Regions from separate parts of the Alteromonas sp. ABH4_456 genome, predicted to be linked through region 2. Evidence: predicted binding sites of a transcription regulator. Region 2 holds the regulator's gene; each other region holds the start of a gene.

Region 1 (3,518 bases), on a different contig from region 2:
GTTTCAACCACAACGTTTGCGTCGCAACGCAGTGCTTTTTCAACCAGACGACGATGCACCGCACCGGTCGCCATAGCGGCAGGAATGGTCAGTCTGTCTTTCTTGATGTTGCGGTCTGACAGAATAACGAATGCAGCACGCTTCTGTTTAACCAGATATTCCACTTCGTTACAGATACGTTCGATGGCCTTACGCAAGCCCTCTTCCTGTTTATATTGCAGGTCAACTTTCTCTGAATAGTAGTTATCCGGATTAAACTCACGCAACTGCTTCAGGTCGGTATAAACCAGCACCGGCGATGAGAACAATACGCGGTCGGCGTAACCCGAAGTTTCGCTGAATACGTTCTGCTCACGACCGATACAGGTAGCCAGCGACATGACGTGATTCTCACGCAGCGGATCGATTGGCGGGTTAGTAACCTGTGCAAACTGCTGACGGAAGTAGTCATAAACAGTACGGGACTTCGAAGACAGAACGGCCATCGGGGTATCGTCACCCATAGAGCCCACTGCTTCCTGACCATCTTTGGCCAGAACCTTCACCACTTGCTGAATTTCTTCGTAGCTGTAGTTGAACAGCTTGTGGTAAACCTCAATGGTGTCGTCATCGAAGACACGCTTACCTAATTCAGAAGAATCCATCTGCTCAATTGGCGTCAGGTGACGGATGTGTTTTTCCAGCCACTCTTTGTACGGGTGACGGTCTTTCAGCTCTGCGTCGATTTCATTGGAACGCCAGATCTTACCGTTATAGGTATCAACGGCGAGCATTTCGCCCGGACCAACGCGGCCTTTTTCTACCACGTCAGCTTCGCTGTAATCCCAGATACCTACTTCTGAAGCCAGCGTGATGAAACCATTTTTGGTGATCACGTAGCGGGCAGGGCGCAGACCATTACGGTCAAGGTTACAGGCAACGTGGCGACCGTTTGTCAGTACGATACCGGCAGGACCGTCCCATGGTTCCATGTGCATTGAGTTAAACTCGTAGAACGCACGCAGGCTTTCGTCCATGGTTTTGTTATTTTGATACGCTGGTGGCACAAGCAGACGCATTGCACGGAATAAGTCCATGCCGCCTGCCAGGAATAATTCCAGCATGTTATCCAGAGAAGATGAGTCAGAACCTGTTGTATTTACATAAGGTGCAGCATCTTTCAGGTCCGGAATCAAAGGCGTTGAGAACTTACCGGTACGGGCCATCGCCCAGTCACGGTTACCTTTGATCGTGTTAATTTCACCATTGTGCGCAAGAAAACGGAAAGGCTGCGCAAGAGGCCATTTAGGTAATGTGTTGGTAGAGAAGCGCTGGTGGAATACACAAATCGCACTTTTCAGACGTTCGTCAGCCAAATCTGCATAGAAGGCAGGCAGATCTTTCGGCATCACCAGACCTTTATAGATGGTGACTAAGCCGGATAAACAGGCTACATAGAAGTCTTTGTCTTTTTCCAGACGTTTCTCGGCACGGCGGCGAACCATAAACAAACGACGTTCTACGTCGCGTTTACGCCAGCCCGCAGGAGCATTCACAAAAACCTGCTCAATCTGCGGTACACCGGTCAGAGCCAGTTCACCTAATACATCGTGGTTTACCGGCACTTTGCGCCAGCCCACAACATTCAGTGTTTCTTTTTCCAGCTCTTCGTTAAGAATGTCTCTGGCAGCTTGTGCCAGTGTGTCGTCCTGACTCAAAAAAATCATGCCTACGGCATATTTCTTACTCAGCTTCCAGCCGTTCTCGTCGGCGATAGCCTGAAAAAAGGCATCCGGTTTTTGCAGTAGCAATCCGCAGCCGTCACCGGTTTTACCGTCGGCAGCAATACCGCCACGGTGCTGCATTCTGTCCAGGCCCTGGATTGCAGTCGTTACCAGTTTATGGCTGGCTTCCCCGTGAGTGTGGGCAATAAGACCAAAGCCACAGTTATCCCGGGAATCATTGGGATTATATAAACTCATCTTAAAAACTCCTTCAACCTTCGACTGGACAAGGCATGTGTTGGATCGTGTTCCGCGCAGGACACGCATCGCAACATTAGTGTAGACGTCTATTTACGAGCCAGTTTTCACCATACTCTAAGCGCCTTTTTATGTCGTTAATTATTATTAGTAGGACGCCAGTCGTTAACCGCATTTTTATGCACTATTGCTTAGCGGGCCGTACAAAATACATACATTGGCATATAAAATCAAATGATAAAAATGTGAAGACCTTATGTATTTTGAATAAGTTACATAAAATCATTTTAAATCAACATCTTAATTTGAAATCGCCGCTGATTGGATTTTGAGCTGAACGCTCACTTTTTTATCAAATTAGTATGTTTATACTAAAGTCTAAAAAAGAATAAGAGGTTAATTGTGAATAATCATTCATAAAAAATGTTTATTTATATGGAAATGCAGGGTGTGGCTGAATGAATATCACTTTTACGGCAACCTGTCAGAACCCGCCAAGCCCGACCAGATAAAATCTAATATACCTCTGTGCCGGAGCATTAGCAAAGTCACCGGGCGTATCCATATAAATGAAGGGAATTATCGCTATGACGAATTTTGCCCGTCAGTGAATATGTCAGGATAGTCACCGGAGTGTCACAAATTAGTATAACGTGCAGGCAGATTTGTGGGTTTTCCAACGCGACCGTGTTATAAGTGCTGTAAGTTTAGTTATTTAGAAATTGCAGTACGTTCGTTATGCATCAAGATTCTCCAAATGATTCGTGGGCGATAAAGTTTGCGCAGTTTATAAAGCGCTTTGGCACACTGAAACTAAGTTTGCTGTTTGTTGTTGTTACGCTGGTTTTCACCCTTGGCGGTTCATACGTCATCCGGGTGACCATGGGCAATGAGGTTCAACCTGACGATTTTATTATCGCTGTTGTGCTTACCATGATGTCAGCCCCCTGGGTGCTTTACTTCTTAAGTGAACTGGTTAAACAACTGGAAACTTCCCGCACGAACTTAAAAGAAGTGGTCAGCCAGCTAGAACGTTTGCGTGAGGAAGATGTATTCCTTAACCGCGAACTGCAAAGCAATATCCGCCAGCTTAACCATGAGATGGAACAGCGCCGAAAAGCGCAGGACGACCGTGAAGCGGTGTTTAAAGATCTTGAAAAAGAGATTGAAGAGAAGTCTTTTTCAGAACAGCAGGCACGACACTTATCTACCCTGCTGCGTTCTATCATCGATGCCTCACCGGATCTGATTTACTACCGTAATGAAGAAGGGCGTTTTGCCGGCTGTAACCGCATTGCGGAAATGCTCACCGGGAAGTCCGAAGCTGAGTTGGTAGGCCTGACCTTACATGATGTGTTTGAAGAAGAACTGGCCCGCCAGATTGTTGCCTCTGATCATGAAGTGCTGGAAACCAATGCCAGCATGACCGAAGAGTTGTGGCTGCGCTTTGCTGACGGAAAACGCCGTTACTTCGAAATGAAGCGGGTACCGTTTTTTGATAACGAAGGCACACGTTTAGGTTTGCTGGCTTTTGGCCGGGATATGACAGAGCGCAAA
Region 2 (3,518 bases):
ACCTTGCATTGCAGCAACCAGAGACAGACAGAAACGTGCTGCAGCCTGACCCATAGAAAGCGTTGCAGAACCGCCGCCAGCTTTCGCTTCAACAACCTCAGTACCTGCATTCTGGATGCGTGTAGTCAGGCTTGCTACTTCTTCGTCAGTGAAAGAAACACCTTCAACCTGGCTCAGCAGAGGCAGGATAGTCGTACCGGAGTGACCACCGATTACAGGAACATGTACGCTTGATACGTCCAGACCTTTCAGTTCAGACACGAAAGTCTCAGCACGGATCACGTCCAGAGTAGTCACACCGAACAGCTTGTTCTTGTCGTAAACGCCTTTTGCTTTCAGCGTTTCAGCAGCGATAGCAACAGTAGTGTTTACAGGGTTAGTGATAATACCAACACAAGCAGATGGACAGTTATCAGCAACACCTTCAATCAGGTTCTTAACGATACCGGCATTGATGTTGAACAGGTCAGAACGGTCCATACCAGGCTTACGCGGAACGCCGGCCGGAATAAGAACAACGTCACAACCGGTAAGCGCATCAGCCAGATCATCTTTACCATGACCGGTAACTTTCACCGCGGTGGGGATGTGGCTCAGGTCAACAGCAACACCAGGAACAACTGGCGCAACGTCATATAACGCTAATTCAGAACCTGCTGGCAATTGTGTTTTCAACAACAATGACAGCGCTTGACCAATACCACCGGCAGCACCTAACACGGCTACTTTCATACCATTTCTCCTATGGAATAGTTACTCGTCAAAAAAACGGAGCGTCACAGTAAATCAACGCGTAAAAAAACTCAATCACCCAATGGTCTTATGCATGCATAATGGGTATAAGCCGCAAGATTATGCAATAATTTGAATGGATATGCATAAATATTGCTTAAATGTGATGACTACGGCACAATAATAGCGGTTTGTACCCTTAAACACCAAATACGACAGGAAAATATGGCTAACGTAAAACAAGAAAAGATGATCAAAGCCTTCAAAGAGATCCTGAAAGCAGAAAGCTTCGGGTCTCAGGGTGAAATCGTTGAAGCACTGAAATCACAGGGTTTTGATAACATCAGCCAATCAAAAGTGTCCCGTATGCTGAGTAAATTCGGCGCGGTAAGAACGCGAAATGCCCGCGGTGATATGGTTTACTGTTTACCACCTGAACTTGGCATGCCTACGGCGAAAAGTCCGCTTAAACAGCTCGTGCTCGACATTGTACACAATAATGTGATGGTAATCATAAGAACCAGCCCCGGTGCCGCACAGCTTATCGCAAGATTGCTTGACTCTCTGAGTCAGAAAGACGGCGTGCTGGGAACCATTGCCGGTGATGATACTATTTTTATCGCCCCGGCTGACGTCACCCGTATTGAAGAAATTCGTCAGCGCGTAGAGAACCTGTTCGAAAACGTCTGACACAGTTGCTATTGCACAAAGCACCTTTTCAGGTGCTTTTTTTATTTCTTCAGTATTGTACCCCCTTTGTAAATGGCGCGTTCATTCACGGCAAAAACGCCGGTGAATGAGTAAATTCGTCCTGCTTTTTCGCTAATCTGCCTTCTCATAAAACCGCGTTAACCCTGCCTTAACCCTCCTAGTCGATACACTCTGCTTAAGCAAACTGACGGGAAAGCGCTTAGCGCCGTCAGCTCCGGATTAAACAAGGAATCGCCATGAAGATCGCCACCACCCTCTGTGTTCTCACCAGCCTGCTTACCCTTTCAGCCTGCAGTGACACAACACAAAATCAAAGCTCTGCGCCCCGCGCCACCGCCGTCAGTGCAATTACCATAGCCACACAAACATTCCCGATTACCCGCACACTACAAGGCCGTGTTGTGGCGCAGCAAACCGCTCAGGTCAGGCCACAGGTGGGCGGCGTACTTGAACAGCGTTTGTTCGAAGAAGGCAGTTTTGTAGAAAAAGGACAGCTTCTTTACCAGATTGAAGATTCAACCTATCGAGCCAGCGTGAACGAAGCAAAAGCCGATCTGGTGAGCGCGAAAGCGTCTGTGGAGTCAACCCGGCTGATTGATGAGCGCTACCAGAACCTGTTAAAGATAGAAGGTATTTCCCAACAGGATGCCGATAACGCCCATGCAGACTATTTGGTTGCTCAGGCCTCACTGGCGAAAGCGCAGGCGGCACTGGACTCTGCCAATGTGAATCTTGCTTTTACCCGCATTACTGCCCCCATCAGTGGCCGTACCGGTATTTCTAATGTGACCGAAGGCGCATTGCTTACTCAGGGCCAGGACACGGCGTTAACCACCATTCGCAAACTCGACCCGATTTATATTGATATGACAGAAACCAGCGAAGGTGTGCTTGAGCGCCGTGCCATGATGCAGCGTGAGGGCGTAACATCCGGCTCAAGTGATGTTATCGCCATGCTGGAAAACAATACTGAATATGATGAAACCGGCTCCTTCACTATGCATGAAGTAGCTGTTGATGAAGCAACCGGCTCTATTACCCTACGGGCGACTTTTCCCAATCCGGACGGCATTCTCATGCCCGGCATGTTTATCCGCACCAAAGTCACCATAGCGGTAGACGAAAACGCGATTCTGGTACCCCAGCAAGCCGTGCAGTTTGACAATAAAGGCAATGCTTTCGCCTGGGTCGCTTCAGGGAGTAAAGCAGTGAAAAGGTCGCTGACCTTACAGGAAGCCACCGGTAATAAATGGCTGACTGAGTCCGGCATCAAGGCCGGTGAAAAAGTGATTGTGGAAGGCATCGACGGTTTACAGGACGGCGCAGACATCACCGTTACTGAAGTCACGCTGAACGAAGATGGCAGAGTGGCAGCACCTAAAGCTAAAAATCAGGAAGGAGATGAGTAATGTTCGCCCGATTCTTCATAGATAAGCCCGTATTCTCCTGGGTTGTCGCCATTATTATTATGCTGGCGGGAACCGCTTCCATACTCTCTTTACCCATTGCCCAATACCCGGATATTGCGCCACCTACTGTGAGCATCAGTGCCAACTATTCCGGTGCCGACGCCCAAACCGTGGAGAACAGTGTCACCCAGGTACTGGAACAGCAGCTCACGGGCCTGGATGGACTATTGTATTTTTCATCTTCCAGCTCATCTGCAGGTAGCGCCAGTATCTCACTCACATTCGAGCAGGGAACGGATGCCGATTACGCGCAGGTGCAGGTTCAGAACAAAGTACAGCAAGTGAATTCCCGACTCCCCTCTGCCGTGCAGTCTGAAGGGGTGACGGTAACTAAATCACAAAGCGACATGCTGCTGATTGCCGCCGTGTACGATGAAACCGACGCGGACTCTGAGTTCGATATCTCTGATTACATCGCCTCAAATATGCAGGACACCATTGCCCGTACTGAAGGCGTGGGTGACATAAACGTGTTCGGTTCCCAGTATGCCATGCGCATATGGCTCGACCCGGCAAAGCTGGCGGCATACGAACTGATGCCCTCAGATATTACCTCCGCCCTGAGCGCCCAGAACGTGCAGGTACCCGCCGGTAAAATCGGTGACA
Region 3 (3,518 bases), on a different contig from region 2:
CTGTTAGACCGTGTTAACGCCGAACTTCATCAGTACGTTTTTGAGTTGCTGAAAGATGAAATAGACAATACAGAGGTGGTCCTTACCTCTGTACTTAACCTGAGTCATGAAGTTGCACCGCTGCTGGATATTCTGTCAGTCAGGGCCACATCTATTTCCCGCATTGAACCTCATGCTGCGGCACTACCATGGCTCTACGATGACCTCATGACCGTGGTAAATGCACCTAAGTTTCGTCGTAAGGACTCTAAGGGAAAAGTGATTCCGGTGGAAACCTTACGCACGGCGCTGAGCTTTATCGGTATTGAAAACCTCCGTTTATTGCTGCCGGCCATGATTCTGCGCCGGGCTCTGCCGAAAATTACCGATCCGTATCCGGACATTAAAAATCGTATCATGCAATTCGCTCAGTCAACGGGTCTGACTATGCGCGCACTGGCTGATGATTATGATTTACCGCCCCATGAAGCCTTCACCGCAGGGATTCTGTCCCAGCTGGGACGGTGTGCGGTGTCGCGGTTGTATTTTAAAGCTTTTGAGCAGGCGCAGATTGCATTGTTAAGAGAAGCTGAAATTGCAAAGGACACTGAACAGCACGGAGCGATGGCGAAAGTACAGCCATCGGCAAATTACCTTATTGCTATGCAGCAGGAATTTTCTGAGCCGCTGACAGCAAGGCTGTTAGAGATACTGCAATTTAAACGTCTGCGCCTTGCGCTGCCGTTTATTGAAATCACAGAGAATGATCAACACCCTCACGATCTCACAGAGCTTTACAAGAAAGCCAAAGCTTATGCCGCTGTACGTATGTTGCACCAGAGTAAATTTCTGAACAAAGACGAAATCCCGCTGGCACTGCATAAAACGGGCTTTGTCAGAAGCGAACGTGACATTTTGAAATCCACTGACATTTTTCAGCTTCCTCTGATTGAGAATCCGCCTCTGGATTAACGTCTTTTGTGCACGAAATCGCCGTTTTTCGTGCACTTCCACAAAATTTAATCAAAAATTTTGACTGGATAATCATTCATACCGCTAAAAATCACGGTACGTCCTTCGCCCCGCCGCCACTTGCCCTGACTCAACTTATTAACAAATTGCATAAGCTTAGACAAATAAGCTGAATGCTTATGCACTTTTTATGCAAAACAAGCTAAAACCCTCTAAAAACAAGGCCTGCAGCGGGATTCCCAAGGTTACAAAGTGGCGATTAACTGGCATACTGTATAGCTAATTCGTACTTTTCGCATCCAACATCATCTGCACAATTTCACATTTGCACAGCGGATGCCCGATAAAAGAGGTAACTATAATGAACGTAACTCGCGCAACCTTTGATGAGGTCATGGTCCCTAACTACAATCCGGCCAATATGGTACCGGTACGTGGTGAAGGTTCCCGCGTTTGGGATCAGGATGGTGCTGAATACATCGATTTCGCAGGTGGTATTGCCGTAAACGTACTGGGTCACAGCCACCCTGCACTGGTTAAAGCATTAACCGAACAGGGCAGCAAGTTGTGGCACTTAAGTAACGTTTTCACTAACGAACCTGCACTGCGTCTGGCAAAGAAGCTGACTGAAGCCACATTTGCCGAGCGCGTTTACTTTGCTAACTCAGGTGCTGAATCTAATGAAGCGGCACTGAAACTGGCACGTCGCTATGCACTGGAAAAATTCGGTGAAGAGAAAAACGAAATCATCGCCTTTAACAAAGGATTCCACGGTCGTACTTTCTTTACTGTAACAGTAGGCGGACAAGCCGCGTATTCTGATGGCTTTGGCCCTAAGCCCGGCGCTGTTGTTCACTGTGACTACAACGATCTTGCAGCATTTGAAAAGCTTATTTCAGATAAAACCTGTGCGGTTATGATGGAGCCTCTGCAAGGTGAAGGCGGCATTATCTCTCCTGATCCTGACTTCGTAAAAGGCGTGCGTGAACTGTGTGATAAGCACAATGCACTGCTGATCTTTGATGAAGTGCAATCGGGTGTTGGCCGTACCGGCAAACTGTACGCGTACATGGGTCTGGGTGTGACGCCGGATATTCTGACCACAGCGAAATCGTTAGGCGGCGGCTTCCCGATTGGTGCCATGCTGACTACCGCTGAAATTGCCGCTCACCTGAAAGCCGGTACTCACGGCAGTACTTACGGCGGTAACCCGCTGGCATGTGCAGTAGCCGAAGCCGCTCTTGACGTAGTGAATACGCCGGAAGTGTTAAACGGCGTAATCGAAAAAGAAAACCTGTTCCGTGAACTGCTGGGTGAAATCAACGCTAAGTACAATGTGTTCGAAGAAATCCGTGGACAAGGTCTGTTACTGGGCGCTGCCCTGAACAAAGATTACGAAGGCCGCGCCCGTGACTTCCTGGTTGCTTCGGCAAACGAAAAACTGATGTGCCTTGTGGCCGGTGCCAATGTAGTGCGCTTCGCTCCTTCTCTGATCATTTCAGAAGAAGAAATCCGCGATGGTATGGCACGCTTTGAGCGCGCTGTAGCCAGCGTAGTTAACGCCTGATAAACAACGGCTCCGGAAACGCGGTTATGTATATTATTCGCCCTATTAACACTGGTGACTACGACGCACTGAACAACATCGCAGTGGAGTCCGGTATTGGCTTTACGTCATTACCGGTAAATGAAACGCTGCTGCGCAAAAAAATCAGTCGTGCAGAAAGCGCTTTTTCCGAACAGGTGGTTCAACCCGGCAATCAGTCTTATCTTTTTGTTATGGAAGATACCACCACCGGCACTGTGGTAGGCACCACAGGTATTGAGGCCGCTGTAGGTCTGGATGATGCGTTCTACCATTATCACATGGGCAAAGTTGTACATGCCTCCCGTGAGCTGAATATTCACAATACTGTGGATATTCTCTCTGTGTGTAACGACTACACCGGCGTCACCGAAATCTGCACGCTGTTTCTGCGTGAACAGGCAAGGGGCGGTATTAACGGCCGCTTCCTGTCTAAAGTGCGATTTTTGTTTATGATGGAGCACCGTGAACGGTTCTCAGAAACCATCATTGCCGAAATGCGCGGTGTGAGTGACGAAGAAGGTAAATCACCGTTCTGGGCCTGGCTGGAAGAGCATTTCTTTTCGCTGGACTTCCCCACTGCGGACTACCTTACCGGTATTGGCAATAAACGCTTTATCGCGGAATTGATGCCCAAATACCCCATTTACGTCAATTTATTGAGTAAAGAAGCGCAAGCAGTGATTGGTCAGGTTCATGATAAAACCCGCCCTGCCCTGCTTCTGCTTCAGGAAGAAGGCTTCAGCTGCCGTGGCTACGTAGATATTTTCGACGCCGGCCCGACTGTAGAAGCGAATCTGAGCCATATCCGCACAGCACAGGCAAGCCGCAAGCTACCGGTGGTCATTGACGACCAGACGGCAGCACAAGGCGGACAGACCTGTTACATCATTAATACCTCTGTAGCGGATTTTCGCGCCGTTGCCACTGATTTGGCGGTCAGCGAAGAAAACAATGTTGCTGCCATTTCCCGCCAGGCTGC

What was found. The regulator ArgR, encoded in region 2, controls arginine synthesis, uptake and breakdown. The targets are predictions, from matches to a motif close to ANTGAATANNTATTCANT.
Region 1: a site for ArgR is predicted at 2,130-2,147, ahead of gltB (glutamate synthase large subunit). Genes of this name have one in related genera too.
Region 3: a site for ArgR is predicted at 1,120-1,137, ahead of ACXAG2_RS14545 (aspartate aminotransferase family protein). Genes of this name have one in related genera too.

What each region holds. Positions count from the first base shown of each region.
Region 1 covers NZ_JBSWXO010000006.1:173,566-177,083, reverse strand. The annotation lists gene gltB (glutamate synthase large subunit) at 1-1,961, opposite strand, end outside; gene arcB (aerobic respiration two-component sensor histidine kinase ArcB) at 2,700-3,518, shown strand, end outside.
Region 2 covers NZ_JBSWXO010000007.1:126,889-130,406, reverse strand. The annotation lists gene mdh (malate dehydrogenase) at 1-732, opposite strand, end outside; gene argR (transcriptional regulator ArgR) at 958-1,422, shown strand; gene ACXAG2_RS12515 (efflux RND transporter periplasmic adaptor subunit) at 1,680-2,852, shown strand; gene ACXAG2_RS12510 (efflux RND transporter permease subunit) at 2,852-3,518, shown strand, end outside.
Region 3 covers NZ_JBSWXO010000009.1:128,707-132,224, reverse strand. The annotation lists gene ACXAG2_RS14550 (HDOD domain-containing protein) at 1-951, shown strand, start outside; gene ACXAG2_RS14545 (aspartate aminotransferase family protein) at 1,313-2,518, shown strand; gene astA (arginine N-succinyltransferase) at 2,545-3,518, shown strand, end outside.